One region of the Streptomyces sp. NPDC026417 genome, then DNA from elsewhere that is predicted to be linked to it. Evidence: riboswitches for the same ligand, from Rfam matches in the RefSeq annotation. Region 1 holds a riboswitch; the other holds the start of a gene.
What was found. Region 1 has a riboswitch for glycine ahead of gcvP (aminomethyl-transferring glycine dehydrogenase). Riboswitches for the same ligand answer to the same signal wherever they lie in the genome.
Positions count from the first base shown of each region.

Region 1 (9,070 bases):
AGTCGCCGCCCAGCGCCGCCGCGGTGTGCGGAGCGCCGCGCAGCGGGTTGTCCTCGGCCGGCCACTCGCCCGTGCCGACCTTCTCGATCTCGGCGCGGATGGCGATCATCGCCTCGCAGAACCGGTCGAGCTCCACCAGGTCCTCGGACTCGGTCGGCTCGATCATCAGCGTCCCCGCCACCGGGAACGACATCGTCGGCGCGTGGAAGCCGTAGTCGATCAGCCGCTTGGCGATGTCGTCGACGCTGACACCGGTCGCCTTGGTCAGCCCGCGCAGGTCGATGATGCACTCGTGCGCGACGAGTCCGCCCGGACCGGTGTACAGCACCGGGTAGTGCGGCTCCAGGCGCTTGGCGATGTAGTTGGCGGACAGCACCGCCACCTGCGTCGCCCGCTTGAGGCCTTCGCCGCCCATGAGCCGGACGTACGCCCACGAGATCGGCAGGATGCCGGCGGAGCCCCAGGGAGCGGCCGAGATCGGGCCGACGCCGGTCTCCGGACCGGCCGCGGGCTGCAGCGGGTGGTTCGGCAGGTACGGGGCGAGGTGCGCGCGGACACCGACCGGTCCCACGCCCGGGCCACCGCCGCCGTGCGGGATGCAGAACGTCTTGTGCAGGTTCAGGTGCGAGACGTCGCCGCCGAAGTGGCCCGGCTTGGCCAGACCCACCAGCGCGTTGAGGTTGGCCCCGTCGACGTACACCTGGCCGCCCGCCTCGTGCACCTGGGCGCAGATGTCGGCGACGTGCTCCTCGAAGACACCGTGCGTGGAGGGGTACGTGATCATCAGGACGGCGAGTTCGTCGCGGTACTGCTCGATCTTGGCCCGCAGGTCCTCGACGTCGATCTCGCCGTCCCCGGCGGTCTTCACAACGACGACCTTCATGCCGGCCATCACGGCACTGGCGGCGTTGGTGCCGTGCGCGGAGGACGGGATGAGGCAGATGGTGCGCTGCTCGTCACCGTTGGCGCGGTGGTAGCCGCGTACGGCGAGCAGACCCGCCAGCTCGCCCTGCGAACCGGCATTGGGCTGCAGCGAGACGTTGTCATAGCCGGTGACCTCGGCGAGCCGCTCCTCCAGTTCACGGATGAGGGTCAGATACCCCCCCGCCTGCTCGGCGGGCGCGAACGGGTGCAGCTGACCGAACTCGGGCCAGGTGACCGGCTCCATCTCGGTCGTCGCGTTGAGCTTCATCGTGCAGGAGCCGAGCGGGATCATGCCGCGATCGAGCGCGTAGTCCCGGTCGGACAGCCTGCGCAGGTAGCGCAGCATGGCGGTCTCGGAGCGGTACTGGTTGAAGACCGGGTGCGCGAGGTAGTCGTCGGTGCGCAGCAGCTGCTCGGGCAGCGTGTCCGCGGCCGAGGCGTCCAGCTCCTCGATGTCGGCCTCGACCCCGAACGCGGACCAGACGGCGGCGAGCTGCTTGCGGCCGGTGGTCTCGTCGCAGGCGATCGACACGTGGTCGGCGTCCACGAGGTGCAGGTTGACCCCGCCCTCGCGGGCGGCGGCCACGACCGCGGAGGCGCGGCCCGGCACCCGTGCGGTCAGCGTGTCGAAGTAGGCGCCGTGGACGACCTCGACACCGCCGGCGCGGAGGCCCGCGGCGAGGATCGTGGCGTAACGGTGCGTGCGCCGGGCGATCGTCCGCAGGCCCTCGGGTCCGTGGTACACCGCGTACATGCCGGCCATCACGGCGAGCAGCACCTGAGCGGTACAGATGTTGCTGGTGGCCTTCTCGCGGCGGATGTGCTGCTCACGGGTCTGCAGGGCCAGGCGGTAGGCCTTGTGCCCGTCCGCGTCGACGGACACGCCCACGAGCCGCCCGGGCAGGCTGCGCGCGAACTTCTCGCGCACCGCCATGTAACCGGCGTGCGGCCCGCCGAAGCCCATCGGCACACCGAAGCGCTGGGTCGTGCCGACCGCGATGTCGGCACCGAGGTCGCCGGGTGCGGTGAGCAGGGTGAGCGCGAGCAGGTCGGCGGCGACGGTGACCACCGCACCGAGCTCGTGCGCCTGCTCGATCACCGGCTTGATGTCGCGTACGGCACCGGAGGCGCCCGGGTACTGGATCAGCACGCCGTTGATCTCGCGCCCGGCGACCTCGGCCGGGATGCCCTCGGCGAGGTCGGCGACGACGACCTCGACACCGGTGGGCTCGGCGCGGGTCTCGATGACGGCGATGGTCTGCGGCAGGGCGTCCGCGTCGACGAGGAAGAGGCCCTTCTTGTTCTTGCCCATCCGCCGGGACAGCGCCATCGCCTCGGCGGCGGCGGTGCCCTCGTCGAGCAGCGAGGCGCCTGAGGTCGGCAGCCCGGTCAGCTCGGCGACCACGGTCTGGAAGTTGAGCAGCGCCTCCAGGCGGCCCTGCGAGATCTCCGGCTGGTAGGGCGTGTACGCGGTGTACCAGGCCGGGTTCTCCATGACGTTGCGCAGGATCACCGGCGGCGTGAAGGTGCCGTAGTAGCCGAGGCCGATCATCGAGTCGAGCACCTGGTTGCGGTCCGCGAGGGAGCGGAGCTCCGCCAGGACCTCGGCCTCGGTGCGCGCACCCGGCAGGTCGAGGGCGTCGGCGTTCTTGATGACGTCCGGGACCGCGGCGGCCGTGAGCTCGTCGAGCGAGCCGTATCCGACCTGCGCGAGCATCTTGGCCTGGGCCTCGTGGTCGGGCCCGATGTGGCGCTGCTCGAAGGGGATGCCCTGTTCGAGCTCGGAGAGCGGAATGCGATGGGCGGTCATTGCGGAGGCCTCCTGGTCTGACGCGACCTTCGGGGGGTACCACGACGCGGGTACCCCGACGGCCTCCCCCTCTGTCATCTCAACCTGAGAGCTTCACCGGCCCGTCCCGACGGACGACCCGGCTTTCACCGTCGGTGAGAGCGGGAGCCCGACGACACCCGCCCTGCTTTCCAGAGTGACCTCGTCCGTGCGGTACGTGTGCCTGAGAGATTCCGGGGAGGATTTGCTCCTTCGGCGCCTCCGGTCTCGCCGGAGGACTCTCCCGCACGGGGTCAGCAGCCGCTTGCCAGCCTACCAGCGAGGACGACGCACGGGCTTTCGAGTGGCCACCTTCCTGAATGTGCTCTTTTGTAGTGCTTACGGATGAGTTTTGCGACCAAGAGGAGGGCCCGTGCAGACCGACATCGATCCGCGCAACCTGATCGGCCGCAAGGCGTTCGACCGCAAGGGCACCAAGATCGGCACGGTCGACGAGGTGTACCTCGACGACGCCACCGGAGCGCCCGAGTGGGCGGCCATACGCACGGGCCTGTTCAGCCGGGACGCCTTCGTGCCGCTGGAGCCCAGCGAGGTCGTGGAAGGGGCTCTCCGGGTCCCCTTCGACCGCGCCCTCATCAAGGACGCGCCCGACTTCGGCGTGGGCCGCCACCTCTCTCCGGAACAGGAACTCCAGCTCTACCACCACTACGGCCTCGATCTGGCGTCCCCGGCCCCGCCCGACCACGACTTCGGCCGGCTCGCGGGCTCCGAGGAGGCCTGACCGGCCCGCCCTCCGGGATCCCCCTCCGCATCCGTCACGGGCGCCGCCGGCCCTGGGTCCTCCCCTGCGGCGCCGGCAGCGTCCAGCGCCGCCGCGACCAGGGGAAGCGGTTCGGCGGGCTCCAGCGCGGGATCGTCGGTCCGGAACGTACGGACCCGGCCGGGCTCCGAGTACGGCGTCTCGAAGCGCACCGTGACGCGCCCCAGACCGCTTCCCTGCACCCAGCCGTGCCCGTACTCGGCGTGCCGCACGTCGTGCCCCGCGGGCCAGCGCCGCTCGGCCGGCGGTGCCGCCTCCGCGACGGCCTCCTGCGCGCCCTCCTCCTCGGCCTGCTCCTGCGCCAGCAGCTCGCCCGCGGCGGCCTGGGCCTGCGCGAACAGGTCCTCCTGCGTGTAGTCGGCCAGCCCCGTCACGCCGACGCCCAGCAGCCGCACCCCGCCCGTCGTGTCCACCGAGTCCAGCAGCCGGGCAGCGGCCTCGCGCACCACCGACGGATCGTCCGTGGGCCCGCGCAGCGTCTCGGACCGGGTCAGCGTGGAGAAGTCGTACCGCCGCACTTTGAGCACCACGGTCCGCCCCGACCGCCCGGCGCCCCGCAACCGCTGCACACATCGGTCGGCCAGCCGCTGCACCTCCGTGGCGACCCGCACCCGGTCGTGGATGTCCACCTCGTAGGTGTCCTCGACCGACACCGACTTCGTCTCCCGCTCGGCCACCACGGGCCGGTCGTCGTGGGCGAGGGCCATCGCGTGGAGCGCGTGCCCGTGGGCCTTCCCCAGCAGCCGCACCAGCTCGTCCTCGCCGGCCTCGGCGAGCTCCTCGACAGTGGTGATCCCGGCCCGCCGCAGGTGGTCCCCGGTCGCGGGCCCCACGCCCGGCAGCGTCCGCACCGACAGCGGCCCCAGCAGCGCGCGCTCGGTGCCCGGCTCGATCAGCACCAGTCCGTCGGGCTTGGCCTGCTCGGAAGCGATCTTGGCGAGCATCTTGGAGGCCGCGAGCCCCACCGACCCGGTCAGCCCCGTGACGGCCCGGATGTCCGCGCGCAGCTTCCCGCCGACCAGCCGCGCCGACGTCTCGTCCCAGGCCGTCCCCCCGGCCTCCAGATCGACGAACGCCTCGTCCAGGCTCAGCGGCTCCACGAGCGGCGACAGCGCCCGCAGCAGGCCCATCACCTGCTCGCTGACCTCCCGGTACAGCCCGAAGCGCGGTACGAGGTACGCGGCGTTCGGCGCGAGCCGGCGCGCCTGCGCCATGGGCATCGCGGAATGCACCCCGAAGACACGGGCCTCGTACGAGGCGGTGGCGACCACACCGCGCACGCCCAGCCCGCCCACGACCACGGCCTTGCCGCGCAGGCTCGGCTTGGCCGCCTGCTCGGCCGAGGCGAAGAAGGCATCCATGTCGAGATGCAGGATCGTGGGCGTGGTTCTCACATGTCCGATGCTGCCCTACGCCACTGACAATGCCCCGTCGCGCGGGGGCTCCTCCCCCGGCCGTCGTCGCGTCGGCGCCACCGGGCGCCGACGGACCGCGTGACGTCAGACCGCGCGGTTGCGCCGCCGGGCCAGTTCGTCGGTGGGGTTCTGCCCGACGAGCGTCTCGCCGGTGTCGACCCGCTCGCCGTGCAACTGGGAGAGCGCGCCCTCCACGTCCCGCCAGACGACCCCCACGGCGATCCCGAAGACGCCCTGACCGCCCTGGAGCAGCGCGTGGACCTCGTCCGGCGAGGAGCACTCGTAGACCGTCGCGCCGTCGCTCATGAGCGTCATCCGCTCCAGATCACGGAACCCGCGCTCACGCAGGTGCTGGACCGCGGTGCGGATGTTCTGCAGCGAGACCCCCGTGTCGAGGAACCGCTTGACGATCTTCAGGACCACGACGTCCCGGAAGCTGTAGAGGCGCTGCGTCCCCGATCCGTGGGCCGGTCTCACACTCGGCTCGACCAGGCCGGTACGGGCCCAGTAGTCCAGCTGGCGATAGGTGATACCCGCCGCCGCACACGCCGTGGGACCGCGGTAACCGATCTCCTCGGACACCGCCCCTCCGTCCGGCACCGCTGTCGGCCGCTGTGGAGCGGGGCCGGCCGCGTTGCCGTGAAGCGGGTACGGGCCGCTCTCCCCCAGACGTCCGGGGGCACCCCCAGCCGTACCGTCGCCGCTGCTTCTCACGCCGACCTCCGTCCTTGAACTGCCTTCTCGACGGTAGGCAGTCGCCAGGGGTGCGTCAACGATCGCCACACTCGGCACGCCGAGTGATAATCACCCTAGGAGTGGTTTCCCGTGCCCCACCGCGGGGAAAGGCTAGCCGAATGCTCTCCGCACGGGCCGTCACCACGCTCACTGGCCCCCGGCATGTGCCGGTCGGATTCCCGGGCGTCCGGGGACGTCACTGACTGTTGGTCCCGAAGTCCTCGGGAGAGATCTGGTCGAGGAACTCGCGGAACTTCTCCACCTCGTCCTCCTGCTCGTCCGGGATCGCGATCCCCGCGTCGTCGAGCACCCCGTCGCTGCCGTAGATCGGCGTCCCGGTGCGCAGCGCGAGCGCTATGGCGTCGGACGGCCGCGCGCTCACCTCCACCCCGCTGGCGAACACCAGCTCGGCGTAGAAGACGCCCTCACGCAGGTCCGTGATGCGCACTTCGGTGAGCTCCTGGCCGACGGCCTCCAGCACGTCCTTGAACAGGTCGTGGGTCAGCGGTCTTGCGGGGGCCATGCCCTGCTGGGCGAAGGCGATCGCCGTCGCCTCCCCCGGGCCGATCCAGATGGGGAGGTAGCGGTCGCCTCCCACTTCGCGCAGGAGCACGATCGGTTGGTTGGAGGGCATTTCGACCCGGACACCTACGACATCGAGCTCGTTCACACAGCAACCCTAGGCCGTGCTCGGGACGTTTGGGTAGTCGGGCACAGAACGGGTGGACGATCCGCCACCGGCGAACACCCCGCTCAGGGCAGTCGAACACCCAGCGCGGTCTGCACCAGAGCCGCGTGGAGCTTGACCGTGAGGCCCGCCAGTTCCTTCGTACGGGCCTCGGCATGGGCCCTGGTCTGCGGGTTGCGGTGGCGCCGCTGCGGCGCCACCACCTGGTCGACGAGGCCGGCCTCACGGTCGGCGGCGGCCTTCATCGCCCGGAGGTGGCGCGGCTCGATCCCGAACCGCCCCAGCTCGACCACGAGCGCGGCGACCGTGACCACCTCGGCGTCGTACCCGCCGTCCGGCAGTGGAGTGACGAGCCCGTACGACTCCCACTCCTTGAGCTCCCGCTCGTCGATCTCGGCGGCGGCCAGCAGCTCGTCACGGCCGATACGGGCCGCTGTGGGCGCCTCCGGGTCCGTCAGGAGGTCTCCGAGGCGCTCACCGTCGCCGACGTCCCGCTGGCGCCCCAGCGTGGGCAGCCGCACCTCTTCGCCGCGCTCCAGGGCGTCCAGGTGCTCCCGGATGACCTTCAGCGGCAGATAGTGGTCCCGCTGCATCCGCAGGACGTGGCCGAGCCGCTCGACGTCGTGCGCGCTGAACTTGCGGTACCCCGAGGGGGTCCGCTGTGGCTCGATGAGCCCCTCCGCCTCCAGGAATCTGATCTTGGAGATGGTCACTTCGGGGAACTCTTCGCGCAGCATGTTCAGCACCGAGCCGATGCTCATCAGCCCGCTGTCCGCGGCGGCGGTACCGCTGCCGGTACCGCCGCTCGGTGTTTGAAGCATGGACCTTCCCTGGGTCCCCCCGGACGGAGTTCGGGTCGTCAGACGCCCCGCTGGCTCGCGTAGAACACCAGCCGGTACTTGCCGATCTGCACCTCGTCGCCGTTCGACAGGGCGACCTGGTCGATCCGCTCCCGATTGACGTACGTACCGTTCAGGCTGCCGACGTCGGCCACCGTGAACGACCCGTCCGCGGCGCGACGGAACTCCACATGGCGACGCGACACGGTCACGTCGTCGAGGAAGATGTCGCTCTGCGGATGGCGCCCCGCCGTGGTCAGCTCACCGTCCAGCAGGAAGCGGCTGCCCGAGTTCGGACCGCGGCGCACCACGAGGAGCGCCGAACCGATCGGCAGGGCGTCGACGGCCGCCTGCGCCTCCGGGGAGAGCGCCGGCGACGGCGTCTGGCCCGTCACCTCGGAGTCGTAGGCCTCGAGGCCGGAGATGGAGATCGTGGAGGTCGTCTCGGACGGCCGCTCGGGAACGGCACCGCCCCGCAGCGGCGCACCGCAGTTGGAACAGAACCGGCTGTTCTCCGCGTTGCGGTTGCCGCACCTCGTACACACCAGGGCCGACATGGACGGATCCTCCTGCCGCGGCTGCCCCCCAGGGGCTTGGGACGCGTACGGATCCGAGGCGAAGCCTCCACCCGCACCCGAGGTCGACGGATCTCCGAAACCTATGCGCCCGGACGCGGCAGGGTCAACAGACGGCGCGCCCTGACCACCGGGAATGTCACCGCCCGGACCAGCGACCTGATCCCGGAACAGCGGGCGCTCGCCGCCCTGTCCCTCCCCGTCCCCGGGGCGCGGTGCACGGTGCCGGGCAGTCGCGTTGTCGCTGCCCTCTCGTGCGCTCTTGCCGAACAACTTCGCAAACAACTTCACGGGCGATTCCCCTTGACCGAAACAGACCCGCCCGTGGGGCAGGACGAACCCTGATTGAACACACCGGTCGACCCGGACATCCTCACAACGTCCGTATCCACCTGACAGTTTCCACCACGCACCACCCATTCGGTGCGCCGACCCCCCGCAACCTCCTGCCCTGGCCCGGCGGCCCCCATGCGCCCGCCGCTCACCGCGAGGACGACCGAGCGTAGTCAGGCCGCTTCGCCGCTCGCAAGGCATCCACAACGATCTTCGTCGAGCGGTCCACCGTGACGGTGGCCTGCTCCTTCTCCAGCGTCTGCACCACGCCTCCGGGGATGTTGAGCGCCGGCTCCAGGTCCTGCGGCTTGCCGATGACCTTGAAACGATAGGGCTGGGTGATCTTGTTCCCGTCGACGCTCACTCCGCCTCCGGAATCCGTCAGATAGGTGTCGGCGACCACCCGTACTCCGTTGACCTGGATCGCCTCCGCCCCGGCCGCGCGCAGTTCCTGGATCGCATCGAGCAACATGTCCGCCTGGACCGTCCCCTTCGTGTCGTCGATGGTCACCGTGATGCCGGGCCCCTGGGCCGCCACCGTGCCCGCCAGAATGCCGAGTTGCTTCTCCTTCTCGACCGTCTGCTTGCGGGCCTCCTCGGCCTGGTTGGAGCTGTTGCGCAGTTCGGTCCGCTGATCCTCCAGACCCTGCTTCTCGTCCTCAAGACGCTGAGTACGGTCGTCGAGTTCATCGAGGATGCGTACGAGATCCTCCTGGCGCGCGCCCCGCAGGGCGCTGCCGCTGTCGCTGTTGGAAGCGACCTGCACGGCCAGCCCGAAGCCGAGACCGAACAGCAGCAGCGCCACGATGAGTTGGGCCCGCGTCACCCGGGGCGGCCACAGCCCCTTGGCCAGCCGCTGACGACCGGTCAGCGACGGCTCCCCAGCGTCCGGTTCCGCCCGGTCCGTCCCGGGTCCGGACGGCTCGGGCGCCGCGGGCACCTCCTCGGGCAG
Region 1 is NZ_JBVHPY010000006.1:5,066-14,135, reverse strand. Features, by position in the region: gene gcvP (aminomethyl-transferring glycine dehydrogenase) at 1-2,734, opposite strand, end outside; glycine riboswitch at 2,915-3,009, opposite strand; gene ACZ4NT_RS11375 (PRC-barrel domain-containing protein) at 3,126-3,494, shown strand; gene ACZ4NT_RS11370 (DNA polymerase IV) at 3,419-4,927, opposite strand; gene ACZ4NT_RS11365 (MerR family transcriptional regulator) at 5,033-5,662, opposite strand; gene ACZ4NT_RS11360 (bifunctional nuclease family protein) at 5,880-6,353, opposite strand; gene ftsR (transcriptional regulator FtsR) at 6,437-7,192, opposite strand; gene ACZ4NT_RS11350 (FHA domain-containing protein) at 7,231-8,205, opposite strand; gene ACZ4NT_RS11345 (DUF881 domain-containing protein) at 8,267-9,070, opposite strand, start outside.

Region 2 (9,070 bases), on a different contig from region 1:
GAGGTTGGTGCTCCGCGTCAGCAGGAACCCGAGTCCCGGAAGGGCGAGCCATGAAGATCGGCATCATCGGAGCGGGCAACATCGGCGGCAATCTCACGAGGCGCCTCACCGCGCTCGGCCACGAGGTCTCCGTCGCGAACTCCCGCGGCCCCCACACCCTGACCGCCCTCGCCGAGGAGACCGGGGCGACCCCCGTGCCGGTCGAGGAGGCGGCGCGCGGTGCCGAGGTCGTCGTCGTCACGGTGCCCCTGAAGGCGGTGCCCGACCTGCCGTCCGGCATCCTCGACGGCGCCGCCGAGGGCGTAGCGGTGATCGACACCGGCAACTACTACCCGCAGCAGCGCGACGGCCGGATCGCCGGGATCGAGGACGAGGGACTGACCGAGAGCGGCTGGACGGCCCGGCAGATCGGCCACACCGTGATCAAGGCCTTCAACGGCACGTACGCGCAGGACATCCTGGACCGCGGCCGCCCGGCGGGCGACCCCGACCGGATGGCCCTGCCGGTCGCCGGTGACGACGAGGCGGCCAAGCGCGTCGTCCGCGCCCTCGTCGACGAACTCGGCTTCGACACGGTCGACGCCGGCGGCCTGGACGACTCCTGGCGCCAGCAGCCGGGCACCCCGGTGTACGGGCTGCGGGCCGGCGTCGACGAGGTGACGAAGGCGCTCGCCGAGGCACCGGCGGAACGCCCGGCGGACTTCCGCGGCTGAGCGCCGCTCAGACGATGCGCAGCGGCCGGTGCGGCCCGTCCGGCAACTCGACGGCGATCGGGTCCCCGGGCCGCACCGTGCCGCCTGCCCGGACGACGCTCATGACGCCGGTCCGGTGGAGCACGGGGCCGCCGCCCGTGTCCCGCCCGACGACCTCCTTGAGCAGGCCCTTGGCGAAGCCGTCGATCTGCGCGCACGGATTGCGCAGACCGGTGATCTCGACCACCGCCTCGTCGCCGAGCCGCAGCAGCGCCCCGGCCGGCAGGCCCAGCAGATCGATCCCACGGGTGGTGACGTTCTCCCCGAGCTGCCCGGCCGCGACGTCGAACCCGGCCGCGCGGACCTCGTCGAACAGTTCCTCGTGGATGAGGTGCACCTGCCGCAGATTGATCTGCGAGGGGTCCTTGCGCATCCGGAACCGGTGCTTGACGGTCACGCCCGCGTGCACGTCCCCCTCGACGCCGAGCCCGTCGAGCAGCCTGATGCTCTCCCGGTTCGGCTTCTCGTTGCGGCTGACCGCGGTCACTGTCCCACCCATGCCGCGAAGCCTACGGGTTCGCCCATTCCCGCAGCTCGGCGGCGCCGGCGAAGCGCGCCACGTCCTTGTCCAGGGGATCGTCGGTGTACTGGTGGAACGTCCAGTCCGCCTTGATCCTCGGCTTGCCCGCCGTCACGTAGTCGGCGATCCACAGCCCGTCGCCCGCGTACGACGTCGTGTCGACGTTGAGCCAGAAGTTGCGGTTGCAGTACAGGACGACCCGGTGGTCGGGCCGGAGCTCCTTCAGCTTGCGCAGGAAGCGGTCCTTGTCCGCGTTGCTCGCGTGCGTGCCGTCGCCCGTGGTCTCCCAGTCGACGGCGAGGATGTCGCCCGCCCGGTCCGGGGCCTTGCCGAGGAAGTACTCGGCCTGGGCGGTGATGTTGCCCGGCCACAGGAAGTGGTAGAAGCCGACGACGCAGCCGGCGTCACGGGCCCGCTTCACCTGGGCGTTCAGCTTCGGGTTGACGTACGAACGGCCCTCCGTCGCCTTGACGAAGACGAAGGAGAGACCGTCGGTGGAGAAGGACGACGACTGGTAGGCGCTCACGTCGATGCCGCGCAGCATGGCGACTCCTGGTGCGTGGGGGGAGGAAGGGAGGAGCAAGGGGGGGAGCGGCGGAAAGCGCCGACTCCCTTGCTTTTTCCCTCACTTCCGGGGGCCCACCCCTATACGCACCACCGGGGGTTCAGCACTCGATGATGTTCACCGCGAGTCCGCCGCGCGCGGTCTCCTTGTACTTGACGGACATGTCCGCGCCTGTCTCCTTCATGGTCTTGATGACCTTGTCGAGGGAGACCTTGTGCGAGCCGTCGCCGCGCATGGCCATCTTCGCCGCGGTCACGGCCTTGACCGCGGCCATGCCGTTGCGCTCGATGCAGGGGATCTGGACCAGGCCGCCGACCGGGTCGCAGGTCAGGCCCAGGTTGTGCTCCATGCCGATCTCGGCGGCGTTCTCGACCTGTTCGGGGCTGCCGCCGAGGACCTCGGCCAGCGCGCCGGCGGCCATGGAGCAGGCGGAGCCGACCTCGCCCTGGCAGCCGACCTCGGCGCCGGAGATGGAGGCGTTCTCCTTGAAGAGCATGCCGATGGCGCCGGCCGCGAGCAGGAAGCGCACGACTCCCTCCTCGTCGGCGCCGGGCACGAAGTTGATGTAGAAGTGCAGGACGGCGGGGATGATGCCCGCGGCGCCGTTGGTGGGCGCGGTGACGACCCGGCCGCCCGCCGCGTTCTCCTCGTTCACGGCCATCGCGTAGAGGGTGATCCACTCCATGGCGTGGGCCAGCGGGTCGCCGTCCGCGCGCAGCTGGCGGGCCGAGACGGCAGCCCTGCGCCGCACCTTCAGGCCGCCCGGCAGGATGCCCTCGCGGGACATGCCGCGCGACACGCACGCCTGCATCACCCGCCAGATGTCCAGGAGCCCCTCGCGGATCTCCTCCTCGGTGCGCCAGGCGCGCTCGTTCTCCAGCATCAGCGCGGAGATCGACAGGCCGGTCTCCCGGGTCAGGCGCAGCAGCTCGTCGCCCGTGCGGAAGGGGTACTTGAGGACCGTGTCGTCCAGCTTGATGCGGTCCTCGCCCACCGCGTCCTCGTCGACCACGAAGCCGCCGCCGACCGAGTAGTAGGTCTTTGACAGCAGCTCCTTGCCGTCGGCGTCGTACGCCCACAGCGTCATGCCGTTCGCGTGGTAGGGCAGCGCCTTGCGGCGGTGCAGGACCAGGTCGTCGTCGAAGGAGAAGGCGATCTCGTGCTCGCCGAGCAGGGTGAGGCGGCCGCCGGTGCGGATCGCCTCCACCCGGTCGTCGGCGCCCTCCACGTCCACGGTCCGCGGCGAGGCGCCCTCCAGGCCCAGCAGCACCGCCTTGGGGGTGCCGTGGCCGTGGCCGGTCGCGCCCAGGGAGCCGTACAGCTCGGCGCGTATCGAGGCCGTCGGGGCCAGCAGGTCCTCGTTGCGCAGTCGGCGGGCGAACATGCGGGCCGCGCGCATGGGGCCGACCGTGTGGGAGCTGGACGGGCCGATGCCGATCGAGAACAGGTCGAAGACCGAGATGGCCACGGGGGACTCCTAAGGGTTTCGGCGGACGCCGTTGTCAGCCGGTCGTGCGGGGCGGTGCATGCGGCGGGGCACCGCGCTCTGCTTCCAGTGTGCGCGGTGCCCCGGACGTTCGTACGAAGGAAGACGGTGCCACGAAAAGACGCGTACGGCAAAAAAGCGTACGAATCTACTTCAGGCCGGGGTACAGCGGGTGCTTGTCGGCCAGAGCGGACACCCGGGCCTTGAGCGAGTCCGCGTCGTACGACGGCTTGAGCGCCTCGGCGATGATGTCCGCGACCTCGGTGAAGTCCTCGGCCCCGAAGCCGCGGGTGGCGAGGGCGGGCGTGCCGATGCGCAGGCCGGAGGTGACCATGGGCGGGCGCGGGTCGTTCGGCACGGCGTTGCGGTTGACCGTGATGCCGACCTCGTGGAGCCGGTCCTCGGCCTGCTGTCCGTCCAGCTCGCTGTTGCGCAGGTCGACGAGGACGAGGTGCACGTCCGTGCCGCCCGAGAGGACGTCGACGCCGACGGCCCTGACGTCGTCCTGGACCAGGCGCTCGGCCAGGATCCGGGCGCCGTCGAGGGTGCGCTGCTGGCGCTCCTTGAAGTCGTCCGTGGCGGCGACCTTGAAGGAGACGGCCTTGGCCGCGATGACGTGCTCCAGCGGTCCGCCCTGCTGACCGGGGAAGACGGCGGAGTTGATCTTCTTCGCCAGCTCGGCGGTGGAGAGGATCACGCCGCCGCGCGGGCCGCCCAGGGTCTTGTGCGTGGTCGTGGTGACCACGTGCGCGTGCGGCACCGGGCTGGGGTGCAGGCCCGCCGCCACCAGACCGGCGAAGTGCGCCATGTCGACCATGAGGTACGCGCCGACCTCGTCCGCGATCCGGCGGAAGGTGGCGAAGTCCAGCTGCCGCGGGTAGGCGGACCAGCCGGCCACGATCAGCTTCGGCTTCGATTCCTTGGCCAGCTTCTCGACCTCGGCCATGTCGACCTGGCCGGTGGCGTCGTCCACGTGGTACGCGACCACGTTGTAGAGCTTGCCGGAGAAGTTGATCTTCATGCCGTGGGTGAGGTGCCCGCCGTGCGCGAGGTTCAGACCCATGATCGTGTCGCCCGGCTTGAGCAATGCGAACATCGCGGCCGCGTTGGCCTGGGCGCCCGAGTGCGGCTGGACGTTGGCGTGCTCGGCACCGAAGAGCGCCTTCACGCGGTCGATGGCGATCTGCTCGACCACGTCGACGTGCTCGCAGCCGCCGTAGTAGCGGCGGCCCGGGTAGCCCTCGGCGTACTTGTTGGTGAGGACCGAGCCCTGGGCCTCCATGACCGCGACCGGAGCGAAGTTCTCCGAGGCGATCATCTCCAGGGTGGACTGCTGGCGGTGCAGCTCGGCGTCGACGGCGGCGGCGACGTCCGGGTCGAGTTCGTGGAGGGGCGTGTTCAGAAGCGACATCAGTCGGGAGTCCTTAACCTGCGGTGAATTCGGTGTACTCGTCCGCGGAGAGCAGGTCGGCCGGCTCGTCCGTGACCCGGACCTTGAACAGCCAGCCGCCCTCGAAGGGGGCCGAGTTCACCAGGGACGGGTCGTCCACGACGTCCTGGTTGGCCTCGACGATCTCGCCGGTGACCGGGGCGTACAGGTCGCTGACCGACTTGGTCGACTCCAGTTCGCCGCAGGTCTCGCCCGCGGTCACGGTGTCACCGACCTCCGGGAGCTGGACGAACACGACATCGCCGAGCGCGTTGGCCGCGTGCTCCGTGATGCCGACCGTCGAGACGCCGTCCTCGGCGCCCGACAGCCACTCGTGCTCCTTGCTGTAGCGCAGCTGCTGGGGGTTGCTCATGGCCTGAATTCTCCTGTACGCGGGGGAGTGCTGATGAAGCGGGGACGGTGGGGGACCGGGCGAGCCGGCCCGGTGGTGCCCGGCGTCACGTCTCGACGTCCGGGGCCGGGGTCGTGCGACGCCCGGGGACGGATGTCACGCGGGGCGCCGTGGGACCGGTGTCGGTGTCCGACGACCAGTGTCACTTCTGGCGCTTGTAGAACGGCAGCGCCACGACTTCGTACGGTTCGTGGCTGCCCCGGATGTCCACGCCCACACCGGTCGTGCCGGGAGCGGCGTGCGCGGCGTCGACGTACGCCATGGCGATCGGCTTGCCGAGCGTGGGGGAGGGGGCGCCGGAGGTGACCTCGCCGATCACCTCGCCGCCGGCGACGACGGAGTAGCCGGCGCGCGGCACGCGGCGGCCCTCGGCGACGAGCCCGACGAGCACCCGCGGGGGGTTGTCCTGCGCCCGGGCGGCGGCCTCGGTGAGAGCCTCGCGGCCCACGAAGTCGCCCTCCTTCTCGAACTTCACGACCCGCCCGAGACCCGCGTCGAAGGGGGTGAGCGACGTCGTCAGCTCGTGCCCGTACAACGGCATGCCCGCCTCCAGGCGGAGCGTGTCACGGCAGGACAGCCCGCAGGGCACGAGGCCCGCCGGGGCGCCCGCCTCGGTCAGCGCCTGCCACAGCTTCTCGGCGTCGGACGGCGCCACGAACAGCTCGAAGCCGTCCTCGCCGGTGTAGCCGGTGCGCGCGATGAGCGCCGGGACGCCCGCGACCGTGCCGGGCAGGCCCGCGTAGTACTTCAGGCCGTCCAGGTCGGCGTCCGTGAGGGACTTCAGGATGCCGGGGGACTCCGGGCCCTGGATCGCGAGCAGCGCGTACGCGTCCCGGTCGTCGCGCACCTCGGCGTCGAAGCCCGAGACCCGCTCGGTCAGCGCGTCCAGCACCACCTGGGCGTTGGAGGCGTTCGCGACGACCATGTACTCCTGCTCCCCGAGCCGGTACACGATCAGGTCGTCGAGGATGCCGCCGTCCGCCCGGACGATCATGGTGTAGCGGGCCCGGCCGACACCGACGGAGCCGATGTTGCCGACGAGGGCGAAGTTCAGGAAGGCGGCGGCCTGCGCACCGGTGACCGTGATCTCGCCCATGTGGGAGAGGTCGAAGAGGCCGGCCTTCGTGCGGACGGCGAGGTGCTCGTCCCGCTCGGAGCCGTAGCGCAGCGGCATGTCCCAGCCGGCGAAGTCGGTCATCGTCGCGCCGAGTGAGCGATGCAGGGCATCGAGCGCGGTGTGACGGGGGGCGTTACTGCTCATCGGTGGGGCTCCCAAGGCATGACGGCGAGGTCGTTCCTCCCCATCTGTCATCGGAACCTGAGAGGTTCATCACGACCCCGCGAACCGGTGGTCCTGATTTGCACCTTGGGTGGAGCCACTGGTCAGCGGCCCGCTTTTCAGATGTGCCTCGCCCGCGCGGTATCGGGGCCTGAGAGATTCAAGGGAGGGACTTGCTCCTTCGGCGCCCGGGGTCTCATGCCCCCGGGACTCTCCCGCGCGGATTCAAGCGGCCGGTATGCAGTTGGCGGGCACATCATTGCACGCATCCGTGAAACACGGCAGGGGCGGCCCGTCCCGCGGGCCGGGCGGGACCTGTGACCGGTCTGTGGCAGGACGAGGACGGAAACGAGAGGCGTTCCGCATTACCTTCTCTTTACACTCGACGGGGATGGGACTCCGGAACCAAGGGGGAGGACGATCAGGGTGAACAGGACCACGGCGTACGCGACGAGTTCGGGACTCGCGTTGCCCGACCAGCCCGGTGTCCCGGCCCGGGAGGCGTGCGGACCGAGGACCGGGCCCGTCGTCCGCGACCTGCGCGAGCGCGCGGGGCGCAGCCCGCACGGTCTGTCCTTCGGTGCCGCCGACCTGGTGGTGGTGACCGGCCTGCCCGGCAGCGGCAAGTCGACGCTGATGCGCAAAGCCGTGAGCGGCGCCCGCATCGACTCCCAGGACACCCGCGACCGCTGGGACACCCGGCTGTCCCGCTTCGTGCCGTACGCGCTCTACCGCCCCCTCGTCCGGCTCGCGCACTACGCCGGGCTGCGCCGGGCGCTGCGCTCGGGAGCCGGTGTCGTGGTCCACGACTGCGGCACCCAGGCCTGGGTGCGCCGCTGGCTCGCCCGGGAGGCCCGCCGCCGGGGCGGCACCCTGCACCTGCTGCTCCTCGACGTCCCGCCGGACGCGGCCCTGGACGGCCAGCGCGAGCGCGGCCGGGGGGTCTCGCGCTACGCCTTCCTGCGCCACCGCCGGGCGGCCGGCCGGCTGCTGCGGTCCGTCGAGACCGGCGCGCTGCCCAAGGGCTGCGGCTCGGCGGTCCTGATCGACCGGGAGGCGGCGGACGTGCTGCGCCGGATCGACTTCGGCGACTGATCCCCGTACCCGCGCACCGGCTAGGGTTTCCAGCCGGAACGACGGTTCACAGCAGGCGGTAGACAGATGGACTTCCCGGCACAGGCGCACCCGCACCCCCATCCGCACGGCGGATGGCCCGGCAACGAACTGGAGGAGGTGCTCTCCGCGTCCCTCGGAGTCCCCTCGGCCGGCGCCCGGATCGTCGAGGTCCTCGGCCGCAGCTTCCTGTGGATCCCGCTGCCGAACGGCGGCGGTCCGCACAGCGGCCCGCTCGACCTGCCGACGCTGGAGATCGAGGGGCAGGCGTACGTCCCGGTCTTCAGCTCCGAGGAGCAGTTCCGCCAGGTCGCCGGGGCGCACATGGCGTACACGATCGCGCCCGCCGTCGAGTTCGCCCGCGGCCTGCCCCCACAGGTGGGGCTCGCGGTCAACCCGGACGGCGTGGTCGGCGTGCCGCTGCCGCCGCCCGCCGTCGCCGAACTGTGCCGCACCGGCCGTACCCCGCTGGACGGGCCCGCCAGCGGAGGCCGGGTCCGGCTCTTCGAACCGGACTGGCAGGAGGACCCGGTGGACTTCCTGGCCGCTGCCTCGGCCGAGTTCGCCGCCACCGGGGTGGTCCTGACCGCGCGCCGCTGCCTGGCCAGCATCGAGGGCGGCGACCCGGTGATGTTCGTCGGCGTCGAGCTGTCCGACTGGGAGGGCCCCGCGCGGACCTACCCGCTGGACGCCCTCGGCCGGGCGCTCGGCCGGGTCCCGGTCGACCGCCCGGTGAACCTGGTCCTGCTCGACGTCGCCCAGGATCCGGTGGGCGACTGGATGCGCGCCCAGGTGCGGCCCTTCTACCAGCGGGAGTACTGAGCGGGCGGGGCCGGGCCCCCGCCGGGTGCCCGACGCCACGCGGGCCGGTGAAGCCGAGCGTCAAGTTCCTGTCAGGAACGCCGCTTAAGCTGGTTTCATGGCTCGGTCGAGGTGTCGACGTGCTCCCGGACGGGAAGCCGTGCGAGCGCCCCGGGGGGCAATGGGTGAGTTCATGATGATCTGTTCGCGAAGGGGCGGTTGAGGGTGAGCGCGTCGGGCACGGCCGCGGCCGGGCAGGTCGAGCACATGCTGCGCCAGGTGACGCCCGGGCGTTACGACGCCTACGAGGCGCTCCTCCGTGCGCTCGCGACCCCGTCGAACGGCCAGATCTGGATGCTGCTCTGGCACGGCCAGGCGGGCTCCCAGGACGCCCAGTACGGGAACATGGAGGTGGGCGGCTACGGCTACGCGCCCTGTGTGACCTCGGCCCAGGAGCTGTCCGCCAGCGGCTGGAACCGCTCGTACGAGGTCGTCGACGGCCTCGACGTCGCCCGCACCCTCTATCCCGACCACTTCGGGCTCTGGCTGAACCCGCACGCCCCGGGCGGCGGCGTCGGGATCCCGTGGCTGGACCTGCGGCGCATCGCCACAGGCCTGGAACGACAGCCCGCGGGACCGCTGCGGCTCTCCGAACCGGGCATCGAGATCCCCCAGTTCTACGCCCTCCTCACGCAGAACGCGCACCGCACCCC
Region 2 is NZ_JBVHPY010000005.1:308,195-317,264, forward strand. Features, by position in the region: partial or broken gene ACZ4NT_RS10940 (NADPH-dependent F420 reductase) at 18-713, shown strand; gene ACZ4NT_RS10945 (MOSC domain-containing protein) at 721-1,251, opposite strand; gene ACZ4NT_RS10950 (glycoside hydrolase family 25 protein) at 1,262-1,816, opposite strand; gene ACZ4NT_RS10955 (L-serine ammonia-lyase) at 1,938-3,305, opposite strand; gene glyA (serine hydroxymethyltransferase) at 3,472-4,734, opposite strand; gene gcvH (glycine cleavage system protein GcvH) at 4,748-5,125, opposite strand; gene gcvT (glycine cleavage system aminomethyltransferase GcvT) at 5,307-6,425, opposite strand; glycine riboswitch at 6,460-6,572, opposite strand; glycine riboswitch at 6,573-6,671, opposite strand; gene ACZ4NT_RS10975 (AAA family ATPase) at 6,870-7,538, shown strand; gene ACZ4NT_RS10980 (enhanced serine sensitivity protein SseB) at 7,605-8,378, shown strand; gene ACZ4NT_RS10985 (enhanced serine sensitivity protein SseB C-terminal domain-containing protein) at 8,583-9,070, shown strand, end outside.
Region 2: linked by a shared signal. The riboswitch ahead of gcvT (glycine cleavage system aminomethyltransferase GcvT) and the one ahead of gcvP (aminomethyl-transferring glycine dehydrogenase) in region 1 are both predicted to bind glycine.